3 regions of the Mesorhizobium sp. BR-1-1-10 genome follow, and region 2 is predicted to be linked to each of the others. Evidence: predicted binding sites of a transcription regulator. Region 2 holds the regulator's gene; each other region holds the start of a gene.
The links. The regulator LexA, encoded in region 2, represses DNA repair genes until DNA is damaged. The targets are predictions, from matches to a motif close to TGTTCNNNNTGTGTTCNG.
Positions count from the first base shown of each region.

Region 1: a site for LexA is predicted at 2,244-2,261, ahead of parE (DNA topoisomerase IV subunit B). Genes of this name have one in related genera too.
Region 3: a site for LexA is predicted at 3,055-3,072, ahead of LB555_RS24260 (ATP-dependent helicase). Genes of this name have one in related genera too.

Region 1 covers NZ_JAIUIL010000003.1:234,592-239,502, forward strand. Annotated here, with positions in the region: gene LB555_RS07040 (FUSC family protein) at 1-72, opposite strand, end outside; gene parE (DNA topoisomerase IV subunit B) at 117-2,174, opposite strand; gene cpaB (Flp pilus assembly protein CpaB) at 2,412-3,338, shown strand; gene LB555_RS07055 (type II and III secretion system protein family protein) at 3,369-4,814, shown strand; gene LB555_RS07060 (hypothetical protein) at 4,818-4,911, shown strand, end outside.
Region 2 covers NZ_JAIUIL010000003.1:459,238-464,148, forward strand. Annotated here, with positions in the region: gene LB555_RS08095 (ComEC/Rec2 family competence protein) at 1-1,334, shown strand, start outside; gene lexA (transcriptional repressor LexA) at 1,328-2,071, opposite strand; gene LB555_RS08105 (GntR family transcriptional regulator) at 2,481-3,254, opposite strand; gene LB555_RS08110 (ABC transporter substrate-binding protein) at 3,404-4,390, shown strand; gene LB555_RS08115 (ABC transporter ATP-binding protein) at 4,449-4,911, shown strand, end outside.
Region 3 covers NZ_JAIUIL010000012.1:142,604-147,514, forward strand. Annotated here, with positions in the region: gene LB555_RS24255 (hypothetical protein) at 1-211, shown strand, start outside; gene LB555_RS24260 (ATP-dependent helicase) at 243-3,014, opposite strand; gene LB555_RS24265 (glucose/quinate/shikimate family membrane-bound PQQ-dependent dehydrogenase) at 3,272-4,911, shown strand, end outside.

The DNA of each region.
Region 1 (4,911 bases), 220 kb from region 2:
GTCCGAGCGTGTCGGTTGCGTCAGCCCGGCCAGGCTCGTCTCGAAATAGGTTTTCAGCCGCGCCCAGGTCACATGCTGGTCTCCATGTCAGGAACGCAAGCTAAACGCGCCAGCGGCTAGATATCCAGCACTTCCGTCTCGGCGAATTCGGCGCGTTCCTGGATGAAGCGGAAGCGGGCTTCGGGTTTGGTGCCCATCAGCTCGTCGACCCTGTCCTTGGTGGCGGAATCGACTTCGTTCACATCGACCCTGAGCAAGGTGCGCTTCCTTGGATCCATGGTGGTTTCCTTGAGCTGCGCGGCCATCATTTCGCCCAGGCCCTTGAAGCGGCCAAGCTCGACCTTGCCGCGCCCGGTGAATTCGGTGCGCAGAAGCTCGTCCTTGTGGGCGTCGTCGCGGGCATAGGCGACCTTGCCGCCTTGCCTGATCGAGTAAAGCGGCGGCACCGCCAGATAGAGATGGCCGCCGCGCACCAGCGCCGGCATCTCCTGGTAGAAGAAGGTGATCAGCAGCGAAGCGATGTGTGCGCCGTCGACGTCGGCGTCGGTCATGATGATGACGCGGTCGTAGCGCAAATCCTCGTCACGGTATTTTGACCGTGTGCCGCAGCCGAGCGCCTGGATCAGGTCCGATATCTGCTGGTTGGCGGCCAGCTTGTCATTGCCGGCGCTGGCGACGTTGAGGATTTTTCCGCGCAGCGGCAAGACGGCCTGGCTGGCACGATCGCGCGCCTGCTTGGCCGAGCCGCCGGCGGAATCGCCTTCGACGATGAAGAGTTCGGCACCCGCCGCCGCGTTCTGCGTGCAGTCGGCGAGCTTGCCCGGCAAGCGCAGCTTGCGCACCGCGCTCTTGCGCGACACTTCCTTTTCCTGGCGGCGGCGCACCCGTTCGTCGGCGCGCGCGATCACCCAGTCGAGCAGCTTCGAGGCTTCCTGCGGATTGTCGGCCAGCCAATGGTCGAATGGGTCGCGGATCGCGGTCTCGACGATGCGTATCGCTTCGATCGTCGCCAGCCTGTCCTTGGTCTGGCCGACGAATTCCGGCTCGCGGATGAACACCGACAGCATGCCGGCGGCCGAAATCATGACGTCTTCCGAGGTGACGATCGAGGCGCGCTTGTTGCCGACGAGGTCGGCATAGGCGCGCAGACCGCGCGTCAGCACGTTTCGGAAGCCGGCTTCGTGGGTGCCGCCTTCACCGGTCGGGATGGTGTTGCAGTAGGAATTGATGAAGCCGTCGCCACCGAACCAGGTGACCGCCCATTCGAGCGAGCCATGGCCGCCTTGCTTGTCGCTCTTGCCGGCGAAGATTTCGCGCGTCACCTGGAAATCGTCGCCGAGCGACGCCTTCAGATAATCCTTGAGGCCGCCTGGGAAATGGAATTCCGCCTTGGCCGGTGTCTGATCCTTTTCCTTGATGAGGGAGGGATCGCAGGTCCAGCGGATCTCGACGCCGCCAAACAGGTACGCCTTCGAACGCGTCATGCGGTAGAGACGCGCCGGCTCGAAGGCCGCGCCCTTGCCGAAAATCTGCTCGTCGGGATGGAAGCGGATTTTTGTGCCGCGCCGGTTGTGGACTTCGCCGAGCTGCTCCAGTCCGGTCACCGGGACGCCGCGCGAAAAGCGCTGGCGATAGAGCTGGCGCCCACGTGCCACCTCGACCTCAAGATGATCCGACAGGGCGTTGACGACGGAGACGCCAACGCCGTGCAGGCCGCCTGATGTCTCGTAGACCTTGGAGTCGAACTTGCCGCCCGAATGCAGCGTCGTCATGATGACTTCGAGCGCCGGCTTCTTGAATTTTGGGTGCATGTCGACCGGAATGCCGCGGCCATTGTCGGTGACCGTGAGATGGCCGTCGGCGGAGAGTTCGACATCGATGAAGGTGGCGTGGCCGGCAACCGCTTCGTCCATCGAATTGTCGATGACCTCGGCGAACAGATGGTGCATCGCCTTGTCGTCGGTGCCGCCAATATACATGCCTGGCCGGCGGCGCACCGGCTCAAGGCCCTCAAGCACCTCGATGTCGGCGGCGCTGTAGCCCTCGCTGCCATCCTTGGTTGCGGCTGGACGCCTGGCGGCCGCCTGTACCAGCGGATCCGCCGGGCGCGCCGGCGTGCGAACCGGCTGCGGCTGTTTTTCCAGATTGCCGAAAAGATCGTTGTTGTCGTCCATGCCTGCCATAGAGTCCAAGCTGCGAATCACCCGTCGATACTGCCACGCTTTTCAGCGCCAAGCGACGGAGGTTCCTGTTACGTTCGGGGATTTAACTGCTCTTACCCTAAAACCATTCGATAACCAAGCGGGCGGAAATAGGTCAAATGCCGCCGCGCAATATTCCTGATTCTTTAACAATGCCGCCTAGCGTGAGCCCAACATAACAAGAAACGGCGGGCATCAGGGGTTTTCGGCGTGAGGGGCAAGGCCATAACGATGATCGGCATCGCCGCCGTTTTCGGCGCGATCTCGATCTTTGCCGCGGATTTCTGGGTCAAGAGCCAAGCGAAGGCCGATGCCCAGGAGAAAACGGCCTCGATCGCCGCTCCGGCCGCGCCCAGGATCGAGTTCAAGACCATCGTGGTGGCGAACGCGCCGTTGCGCTACGGCATGGAGCTCGACCGCGCCAAGCTCAGCGAAATCCCGTGGCCGCAGGATTCCCTTCCGCAGGGCGCCTTTGCCACCATCGATGGATTGCTCGGCGAAGGCGGCCGGGTCGCGCTGTCGCCGATCGAGATCAACGAGCCGGTGCTGCTCGCCAAGCTGTCGGGACCGAACGGCCGCGCGACGCTGTCCAACATGCTGACGCCCGGAATGCGGGCGGTCACCATCCGCACCGACGAGATCGCCGGCGTCGGTGGCTTCGTGACGCCGGGCGACCGGGTCGATGTCGTGCTGACGCGCGATGCCGGCGAAATCCAGGAAGTCGCCAAGAACGCGCAAGGGGCTGCCGGTTCGACCATCACCTCGGAGATCGTCGTTGCCGACGCCAAGGTGCTCAGCGTCGGGCAGGGCGCCGACGAGCGCCAGACGACGCCGCAGGTGGCCAATTCCGTGACCCTCGAGGTGACGAGCGACGGCGCGCAGAAAGTGGCGCTTGCCCGCACCGTCGGAACGCTGTCGCTGTCGCTTCGCTCCGCCAGCGAAGGCGGCGATGGCAAGAACGGCGTCACCACCATCTCTTCCTTCGGCGGATCCGTCGCTTCCAAGACGCAGGCCGTGGCCGGCTCCTTGTTCGATGCCATAGCGAAGGAGCCGGAGAAGCCTAAATTCAAGACGATCATCGTGACGCGCGGCACGCAGGCCGAGGAATATCAGGTTCCAACGCGGGACCAGAAGTAAAGACCGGTGGGGACCGGGCGGGACGGGACAATGTTGATGCGTACCCTATATCGAATGAAGGCTCGGTCGCGCTTGGTGCGCGCCCTGGCGATGGCGTTTACCCTGGCTGCGAGCGGCGTGCTTGCCTTGCCCGGAGCGGCGAAGGCGGACAACGACATCGTCTATGTCTCGTCGACCAAGAATGCGTCGATCAAGGTTGCCAAGGGCAAGCCCAAGACGATCATGACGAGCGCGGCCTTCTACCAGATCGTCATCGGTGATCCGGAGATCGCCAACGTCAACCCGCTGACCGACAAATCCTTCTATGTGCTGGGCAACAATCTCGGCACCACCGGCATTGCGCTGTTCGACCAGAACAAGCAGCTCGTCGGCACCGTGGACATCGAGGTGACGCTCGACACCGACCAATTGGCGAACACTATCCGTGCCAGTGTGCCGGACGCCAAGATCAAGGTCGGCTCGGCCAACGGCCGTGTCGTGCTGTCGGGTGAGGCGGATGACGCGGTTGCAGCGGATAAGGCAAGCAAGATCGCCAGCCGCTTTTCCGGCAATGAGGAAGTGATCAACTCGGTCAATATCTCTTCGTCGCAGCAGGTTCAGCTCAATGTCCGGTTCGTCGAGATCAACCGCCAGGCAGGGCAGGACCTGGGCGCGAAATACAGCGCCAATTTCGCCTACGGCTTCGGCGGTCGCGACATTTCACTGGATCCGGGCACGGTCCCAGCGGCGGGGACCGGCGAGATCATCGGCCGACTGCTGTCGAACGGCGTCTCGATCGACATTGCCATTAAGGCGCTGGAAGAGCGCGGCCTTGCCCGTCGGCTGGCTGAGCCGAACCTGATCGCGCGTTCAGGGGAGACAGCGAGCTTCCTGGCCGGCGGCGAATTTCCGATCCCGGTTTCGGAGGACAACGGCAAGATTTCGGTCAGCTACAAGAAATATGGCGTTAGCCTGGATTTCAAGCCGACCGTACTCAAGGACGGGTTGGTCAGCCTCGACATCGCGCCGGAAGTCTCCTCGATCGATGCGTCGGCGTCCTACAATATCGGCAACATTTCCGTGCCCGGCTTCATCGTGCGCCGCGCCAAGACCTCGGTCGACCTGAAGAACGGCCAGAGCTTCATGATCGCCGGGCTTTTGCAGTCCCAGAACGACATCACCACGTCTCGCATTCCCGGCCTTGGCAAGATGCCGGTGCTTGGAGCGCTGTTTTCGTCGAAATCCTATCAGCGGCGCGAGACCGACCTGGTCATCATCGTCACGCCCTATCTGGTCAAGCCGGTCGATCCGTCGAAGAAAATGGCTGAGCCGACCGATGGCACGCAGCCAGCCAGCAATGTCGACTATTTCCTCAACAACACCGAGGAGGTGAAGGCGCCGGATACGGGCCGCGCGCTGGCGCTGGCCGACGGCAGTGCCGCACGGGCCGCTCCTGCCACCAAAGTCGGTCATTTCCTCGACCTGCCGAAGGACTGAGCCATGCGTCTGATCCTGAGATCGTGCATCGGCCTGCTTCTTGCCGGCCTGGCAAGCGGCTGCACCAGCGACGACTACGTGCGCAGCGAAGGGGTGA
Region 2 (4,911 bases):
TGAAGAAATACGCGGCCGCCGCCGCACTGTTCTCGATCGCGGCCTATCTCATCATTTCCGGTGTCGTCGTTGCGGCCGAACGCAGCTTCATCATGCTGGCGGTGATGCTGATTGCCGTCTTCTTCGATCGCGCTGCGCTGACCATGCGCAATCTGGCGATCTCGGCGATCGCCGTCATCCTGGTCTCGCCTCACGAGGTCGTCGGCCCGAGCTTTCAGATGTCGTTCGCCGCGACCGCGGCCCTGGTTGGCGCTTATGCCGGCTGGGCCGATCACCGTGCGGGAAAGACGCGGCCACCGCCGCCAAAGCGATCGCTGCCCTGGTTCCTGACGCGAAAATTCCTGCTGGCGACAGGTGGATTGGCCATGACGTCTATTATCGCCGGCAGCGCCACGGCACTGTTTGCCATCTGGCATTTCCAGCGGGTATCGCCGCTCAGCCTGTTCGCCAATCTGGCCGTGATGCCTATCGTGTCGGTCGTGATGTTCCTGGCCGTCGCCAGCGCGCTGCTGATGCCATTCGGACTGGATTGGCCGGCTCTCTACCTCATGGGCAAGGGCCTGACAGCAATGATCGCCGTGTCGGCGTGGATATCGGAGCGCTCTCCGGTCGATGGAGTCGGGCTGATTTCGCAGCAATCCGTGCTGATGGTCACGGTCGCGCTGGTAATCGCGACGATGGCGACGACATGGCTGCGGCTCGCGGCGCTGCCATTCGCGCTCGCCGGCCTGTTGACTGTGTCGCACACGCGCGCGCCCGATGTGCTGATCTCGGAAGATGCGCGGCTGGTCGCGCTGCCGATCGGCAATGGCGAACTGGCCGTCAACCGGGAACGTCCCAACGAATTCGCAACCGACAACTGGAAGCGCGCCCTGATCTCCGAAACAATCGTCAAACCGGAAATGTTCGACACGACAGACGGGCAATTCGATGTTGCCAGTCCGACCGACCTGCCGCCGGGATCGCCCTTCTACTGCCGCGAAGGCCTGTGCCTTGCCAGGCACCCTTCCGGCGCGATCATTGCCTATGTCGAAGACCGCAAGACCACCTGGAAAGCCTGCGCTTTCGCCGACCTGATCATCGTCAACGACGCAACCGCCTATGACGCGTGCCACAATCCACTGGTTCTCGTCGTCACCAAACGGCAGCTCGCCCGCAAGGGAAGCGCTGCCGTCTTCTTCAATCCCCAGTCGGCCACGACCCGGGCCGCGATCGCATTCGCCGTCGACGGACCATACCGACCTTGGCACGAACAGCGAAAATTCTCACGCGAGGCAAGGGGGCTGCCGCCGTACAAAAAACCCGACAAGCCCGATGGCAAGCCGGCTCAGTAACGCCTGATCAACCCGACCAGCTTGCCTTGTACCTTGACCCTGTCCGGCCCGAAAATGCGCGTTTCGTAGGCTGGATTGGCGGCCTCGAGCGCGATCGAAGCGCCTTTGCGGCGGAACCGCTTCAGTGTCGCTTCCTCTTCGTCGACCAGTGCCACGATAATTTCGCCCGGGCTTGCCGTGTCGGCATTGCGGATAATGACCGTGTCTCCATCGAAGATACCAGCCTCGATCATCGAGTCGCCCTTGACCTCCAACGCATAGTGCTCGCCGCCCATGATCATGTCCGGCGGCACCGAGATCGAATGCGTCTGATGCTGGATGGCATCGATCGGCACACCGGCGGCGATACGGCCCATGACCGGGATGGACACGGCTGAAACCGCATCGTCGTCGTTGCCGGCCGCGGGCAGGCGCGAAGGCGCAGCGGCCGGCCTGATCTGGCGTCCGAGACTGCCTTGGCCAAGGCTGCCTTGGATGACGCTTGGCGAGAACTTCTTTGCCGCATTGAGGCCCGGCGCGATCGAGTCCGGCAGCCGCAGCACTTCCAGCGCGCGCGCCCGATTGGGTAGCCGGCGAATGAAGCCGCGCTCCTCCAGCGCCGTGATCAGGCGATGGATCCCCGACTTGGAGGCAAGATCGAGTGCTTCCTTCATCTCGTCGAAGGAAGGCGGTATCCCGCTTTCCTTGAGCCGTTCGTGGATGAACATCAGCAGTTCATGTTGCTTGCGTGTCAGCATGGCGGCCCCCAAGACATTGAACGAAAGGTTGAACCAGAATCGAAAAAACAAACCCAGAACAAACACTATCTGTTCCAGTTGTGTTCTGCAACCGTTTAAAGTTTAATGAATTTGTTAAGGGGTCTGAAGTTTTTTGCCCGCGACGGCGGGCAGCAACCAGCCCTTTCCGCCATCGGCAGGCGCATTGAAATCGTTTTGGTTAATGGCCTGTGGCCCATCCGCCGACGAGGCTTTGGCATCAGTTAGTTGGAAGGCTTCTCCTCGGGGGCACGTATAATTCGCGGAGCCATTATCGCGGAACGAAACGAAACCAAAATGCCAACGATTGGTAGCTTCGGGCGGCCATGGATCCGGGCGTTCGGCGCACCCCGGCCAGCGCGTTCGAATAGGCGTAGCGGAAGCGCTGAAGTTATCCCGAACCCGCCTTCAAGCTGCCGGCGCGAGCGGCGTATCTGGTAGCGCCGCTGTCTTCGCTGTGGACATAGACGTGCAGTGTGTAGCCGATATGCGCCGTCATCAGCGCCTTGGCCCGCTCGACGTCACGGTCGAGCGCCGCTTCCATGATCGCGGTATGGTGTTCGATCGCAATCGCTTCGCGTAGCGCTTCGATTGCCTCTTCATAGCCATCCTTGAGGCCGGCCGCGGCCCGCAGTGTCGGCGCCAGACCAAGAAAGCGATGATGCCGGCGCAGCTGATCCGAGATCGTCGAGCGGAACCGCAACAGCCAGTCGCATGTGGCGGCGCTCAGCAGCGCCGCATGGAAGGCCTCGTGGTTCTCGTCCCATCTGTCGACGGCCGCGTCCGAGGGATCGTCGACCGCCGTCTTGCAACGCGAGAGCCGGTAGTGGGCGGTGACCACGGCATCCTCCCACTCCCTGCCGCCTTTTTCCATCGATTCGAGGAACAGGGGTATCTCGACCACCATCCTGGCGCGTGCCAGATCCTCCAGCTCGGCCCGCGACACCGGAGCCACGGCAAAACCACGATTGCTGATGGCGGTGACCAGGCGTTCGGCCTCGAGCCGCGACAGGGCTTCGCGCAACGGTGTCCAGCCGACGCCATAGGTGCCGCGCAGCGCACTCAGTTTGAGCGGGGCGCCGGGCATGAGGCGCGTGGTCAGGATGTCGCGCCGCAACAGCTGATAGGCGGCTTCCGTTTTTGTGGAACTCGTTTCATCCCGCATGGTGATCAATCCGTCGTCTGGCAAAAGTATATATGATATTGGGTCACAGCAACAATTATATATAATGTTTGACACAGACCGGCGGACTCACCATGATCGCCGTAGCCGCCGCGTTTCCAAGCGGCCCTGATCAAATCTGGGAGGAAATGATGTTGAAGTCGAAATCCGCTTGGTTGTCGGGCTTGGCGCTGGCAGGCGCATTGATGGTCAGCGCCGGCAGTGCCGCGGCCGATCAGATCCGTATCGGCATTGCCAATTTCGGCGAGCATCCGCAATTGAACGCCGCCATAGCCGGCTTCAAGAAGGCGCTGACGGATAATGGCTACGTCGAGGGCAAGGACGTCGTCTACACGGAGAGCCACACCAATTTCGATGCATCGCTGGTGCCGCAGATGATCGCCAAGCTGCAGGCCGAGCAGCCCAAGCTGATCTACACCATCACCACGCCGGTATCGCAGATCGCCAAGAAAGCGCTTGCCGGTTCCGGCATTCCGATCGTTTTTGCCGCGGTCACCGATCCGGTGGCGGCCAAGCTGGTGCCGTCATGGGACGCCGGAGACGAAGGCATGACCGGCGCCAGCGATCTGCAGGACGTCGCCGCGGTGATGGCCTTCACCAAGAAGCTGCTGCCGAACGCCAAGCGCTTCGGCGTGCCTTATAATCCCGGTGAGGCCAATGACGTTGCCTTGGTCGAAAAGATCAAGGCGGCGGCACCGGCCGCGGGCTTCGAGGTGGTGGAGGTCGGCATAGACAACGTCAATGACATCCAGCAACGCATCGCTTCGCTCGCCGGCAAGGCCGACGTGATCTACGGCCCGGCCTCGAACCTGATCCAGCCGGCGATCGCCGCTGTCTCCGCGGCCGCCCGCCAGGCCGGTATCCCGGTCGTCAACTCCGATGACAGTGCGGTCCGTAACGGTACCGTGCCGGCGAGCTTCGCGGTCAATTACACGCAGGTCGGCGTCAACGCCGGCAACATCGCCGCCGAGATCCTCAAGGGCAAGGATCCCAAGACGATCGCGCCGTCGCGCCCGGCCTACAAGGACCACATGGCAACGATCTCGCGCAAGGCGATGGCCGCGTTCGGCATCGAGATACCGGCTTCAATGGCCGATTGCGGCTGCATCGTCGACTAACATCGGAACTGCCGGGGTGACGGCGTCGGCGCCGTCATCCCGAGGTCAGGGAGAAACGATGCTCGAGATTCGATCCGCGCGCAAAGTGTTCTACAAGGGCCAGGCCGACGAGAAGGTCGCGCTGGACGGTCTCAGCCTGTCCTTGGCCACCGGAGAGTTCGGCATCGTCATCGGCTCCAATGGGGCCGGCAAGAGCAGCATGCTCAACGCCATTTCCGGCGCCCTGATCCTCGATTCCGGCCAGATCCTGATCAACGGCGCCGACGTGACTGCAATGCCGGTGCACAAGCGCGCCGCGAAACTGGCGCGCGTGTTCCAGGACCCGATGCGCGGCACCGCCGCCAGCATGACGGTTGCGGAAAACATGCTGCTGGCCGATTTGCGTAGCCAAAAGCGCACCTTGCGCCCGGGGCTGAACACCACCCGGCTTGCGTCCTACAGGGAACGACTGTCGATACTGGGTCTCGGTTTGGAAAATCGTCTCGACACGCGCGTCGACCTGCTCTCGGGCGGGCAGCGGC
Region 3 (4,911 bases), on a different contig from region 2:
CTGGTACGAACAGCGCATGTCGGTCGAGAAGAACCCGCAGGCCAAGGCGATCATGAAGAACGCGCAGAGCGAGGAGTTCAAGCATTTCGGCATGGACCTCGAATTCCTGCTGCGCCAGAAGACGGACTGGCGCGTGGAACTGAAGGAAATCCTGTTTACGACAGGGGATATCGTGAAGGCCGGGGAGAAGGGCGAGAAGAAGGTGGATTGAGGCGGGACGTCAGCCTTCGAGGCTGGCAGCCTCACACTGGCAGCACAAACCCGTCCAGCACGCGCTTCTGGCCGGCCTTGTCGAAGTCGATGGTCAGCTTGTTGCCCTCGATGGCTGAAATGTTGCCGTTGCCGAATTTCTGGTGGAAGACGCGGTCGCCGACGCTGAAGGCGGACGGCGTGTCGGAGACGGATTTGGCGACCAGCTCGCCATCGATGGTGCGGCCCTTGACGCTGGTGCGGCCGGCGCCGTAGCCGGAGTCTGTTTCACCATAGCCGATGCGTTCGACCTGATGGCCCGAGCGCGTGCCCCAGTTGCGGTCGGTCGCCTCGGTGCGGTTGGCCTGCGCACGCTGCCAACCCGGCGTCGAATAGGTGTTGGAGAAGGCGCCGGATTTTTCCCCGCCGCCCGAAGTGCCGCCGATATTGTCGAAGCGCGAAGCGCCATAGGGGTTCTGTCTTCCCGCCCCCTGGCCGCCGCCGCGGCCGGATGCGAACGAGCCGCCGCCATAGGGATTGCCGTAGCCGCCATAGGAGTTGCCGGCTTCGGCGACCTCGACATGGGCTTCCGGCAGTTCCTCGAGAAAGCGCGACGGGATGGTCGATTGCCAGAGCCCGTGGATGAGGCGGTTGGAGACGAACCAGATATGCAGGTTCTTCTTGGCCCGCGTCAGCCCGACATAGGCGAGACGCCGCTCTTCCTCCAGCCCGGAGCGGCCGCCTTCGTCGAGCGCGCGCTGATGGGGAAAGAGGCCTTCCTCCCAGCCGGGCAGGAAGACGGTCTCGAATTCGAGGCCCTTGGCCGAATGCAGCGTCATGATGGAGACGGCGTCTTGCCCCGCATTCTGCTCGGCATCCATGACCAGCGCGACATGTTCGAGGAAGGAGCGCAGCGACTCGTACTGCTCCATCGAACGGATCAGTTCCTTCAGATTCTCCAACCGCCCCGGGGCTTCCGCCGAGCGGTCGTTCTTCCACATGTCGGTGTAGCCGCTCTCCTCGAGAATGGTCTCGGCGAGCTCGGTGTGCGGGGTGGTTTCCAGCGCCTTTTGCCAGCGTTCGAAATTGGCCGCGACCTCGCGCAGCGCGGCGCGCGGTTTCGGCTTCAGCTCGTCGCTTTCGGCGAGGTTGGCGGCAGCCTCCAGCATTGGAATGCGCAGGGCGCGGGCCGTGTCGTGAATCTGGCGGATGGTCGCTTCGCCCAAGCCGCGCTTCGGCACATTGATGATGCGCTCGAAGGCGAGGTCATCGGCGCCTTGCGCGACGACGCGGAAGAAGGCCATCGCGTCGCGGATTTCCATGCGCTCGTAAAAACGCGGACCACCGATGACGCGGTAGTTAAGGCCAAGCGTGGTAAAGCGCTCCTCGAAGGCGCGCATCTGGAAGGACGCGCGGACCAGGATCGCCATATCGTTCAAATTATGCTTCTGGCGCTGGTAGGCCTCGATGGTCTCGCCGATGGCGCGGGCTTCCTCCTCCGAATCCCAGGCGGCGTGGACGTTGACCTTGCCGTCCTCCGGATCGTTGCGGTCGGTGAACAGCGTCTTGCCGAAACGGCCCTCATTGTAGGCGATGAGATGGGAGGCGGCGCCCAGTATGTGCGCGGTCGAGCGGTAGTTGCGCTCCAGCCGGATGATGGTGGCGCCCGGAAAATCCTTGTCGAAGCGCAGGATGTTGTCGACCTCGGCGCCGCGCCAGCCATAGATCGACTGGTCGTCATCGCCGACGCAGCAGATATTGACTTTGTTTTCGCTCACGGGCTGTTCCGCGCCTGCCGGCGTGGGCCCTCCGCGGGGGCCTCGCAACGGCTCGGACGCCCGGTCGGGCTTGCGGCCTTCGGCCGAAACTGCTGATTCGGCCTCTGGAGTTGCGGGTCTATAGCTACCAGCTTCCGTTCTATCCGAAACACCGGAAAAACTTGGAACGCGCCCACCCGGAGAACCACTTCGCGCTGGTTGTGGTCCGCTCGGCCTCTGCGCCAAAAGCCGCAGCCACATGTACTGGGCGGTGTTGGTGTCCTGGTACTCGTCGACGAGGATGTATTTGAACCGCCGGTGATAGTCCTTCAGCACATCCGGATTGGCGCGGAAGATGCGGATCGGGTGGCAGAGCAGATCGCCGAAATCGCAGGCGTTCAGCGTCTGCAGCCGCTCCTGATAGGACTTGTAGAGCTCGCGGCCCTTGCCGTTGGCGAAGCTGCGCGCATCGCCCTCGGCGATGTCGGCCGGACCCTGGCCCTTGTTCTTCCAGCCGTCGATCATCTGGGCGAACTGTTTCGCGGGCCAGCGCTTGTCGTCCAGGCCCTCGGCCTGGATCAACTGCTTGATCAAGCGCACGACGTCGTCGGTGTCGAGGATGGTGAAGTCGGATCGCAGGCCGGCAAGCTCGGCGTGGCGGCGCAGCAGCTTCACGCCGATTGAGTGGAAGGTGCCGAGCCACGGCATGCCCTCGACATTGCCTTCGCCGATCAGGATGCCGATGCGCTGTTTCATCTCGCGCGCGGCCTTGTTGGTGAAGGTGACGGCCAGGATCTGCGAGGGGAAGGCCCTGCCGGTGGCAAGGATGTGGGCGATGCGGGTGGTCAGCACACGGGTCTTGCCGGTGCCGGCGCCGGCCAGCACCAGAACCGGGCCTTCGGTGGTCTCCACGGCCAGCCGCTGCTCGGGATTCAAGCCCCTGAGATAGTCGGGCGCATTGTTTTGGCCGCCGCGGGCAGCCATGGCGCGCGCGGCAATGCCCGACGGGGCCGTGGGCCGCGCATTGGGTTCGTCGAAAAAGGGCATGTCTTCGGAAAAGCCGGACATCTCCCCCGAATGTAGTGATTCGGGAGGGAAAGACCAGAACTGTCTACGTTTTGTTCCGGCAAAGTGCCCGATACGGCGGCTTCACCGATATGGGAACCGCCGTTATGGAACAATCCCAGGCGGAACGAGGTTGCTGCCCGCGGGTCCGCGACCTACGCTTGACAGGCGCCGCCGTCGGGAGAAAGTTGCACGGGAAACGCGCAATGCCGGGTTGCCCTAGCCCGCCCCACGCGCGCAACAGTCGAAGGAGTATCATCTTGGCTGTCACCATCACCTCCCTCATTCTCTTCCTCATAGGCCTGGCGCTTGGCGCCGGCGGCATCTGGTTGGCTTCGCTGGGCGGCAGTTGGTACTACATCATCGTCGGTCTCGCCTTCCTGGTCGCCGCCTGGCTGCTCTACCGGCGCCGTTCCACGGCGCTCTGGCTCTACGCGGCGATCGTGCTCGGCACGCTGGCCTGGGCGGTCTGGGAAACCGGCTTCGACTGGTGGGAGCTCGGCCCGCGCGGCGGCATCATCGTGCTGGTGGCGTTGTGGCTGCTGACGCCGTGGGCGCGGCGCGGCCTTGCCGGTCCGGACGGGCGAGCCCCTTTGATCCTTGCCGTGCTGGCATCGCTGGCGGTGGCCGGCTATTCGATGACCACGGACCCGAAGGACATCGGCGGCGCCCTCGACACCGACAAGGTGATCCCCAACGCCAATCTCGGCGGCGATGTGCCTGCGGGCGAATGGCACTATTACGGGCGCACGCAGTTCGGCCAGCGCTATTCGCCGCTCGACCAGATCACGCCGGAAAACGTCGCCAACCTGACGCCGGCCTGGACCTATCGCACCGGCGACGTCAAAGGCCCCGACGATGTCGGCGAGACCACTTATCAGGTGACACCGCTCAAAGTGGGCGACACGCTCTATATCTGCACGCCGCACAACTTCGCCATCGCCGTCGATGCGGCGACCGGCAAGGAGAAGTGGCGCTACGATCCCAAGATCAAGCTCGACAAGGACCGCCAGCACCAGACCTGCCGGGGCGTTTCCTATTATGCCGATGCGGCCGGCGCCGCCGGCCAGCCCTGCGCGGCGCGCGTCTACCTGCCGACCTCGGATGCGCGGCTGATCGCGCTCGACGCCGCCAACGGGCAGGTTTGCCCGGCCTTCGCCGAGGGCGGCACGCTCAATCTGTTGACGGGCATGCCGTATCCGAAGTCGGGCTACTACTACTCGACCTCGGCGCCGCTGATCGCCGGCGGCAAGATCATCGTCGGCGGCGCGGTCAACGACAATTATTCGACGCAGGAGCCGTCCGGCGTCATCCGCGCCTATGATGCGAGCAGCGGCAAATTGCTGTGGAACTGGGATTCCGGCAATCCGGACCAGACGACGCCGCTGCCGGCCGGCCAGACCTACACCGCCAACTCGCCCAACATGTGGTCGACGCCGAGCGCCGACGAGAAGCTCGGCCTGCTCTACGTGCCGCTCGGCAACCAGACGCCGGACCAGCTCGGCATGGGCCGCAGTGCCAATGTGGAGAAATTCTCCTCCTCGATCACCGCGTTGGACCTCAACACCGGGCAGTTGAAATGGGTGCGCCAGACCGTGCACCATGACCTCTGGGACATGGACGTGCCGGCGCAGCCGAGCCTGGTCGACATCACCAAGGCCGACGGCTCCGTGGTGCCCGCGCTGGTCGGGCCGACCAAGCAGGGGGACCTCTATGTGCTCGACCGGCGCACCGGCGAGCCGGTCATCCCCGTCAAGGAAGTGGCGGCGCCCGGCGGCGCCATCGAGGGCGACCACACATCGCCGACGCAGCCGGCGTCCGACCTTTCCTTCAACCCGCCGCCGCTGACCGAGCACGATATGTGGGGCATCACCATGTTCGACCAGCTGGCGTGCCGCAT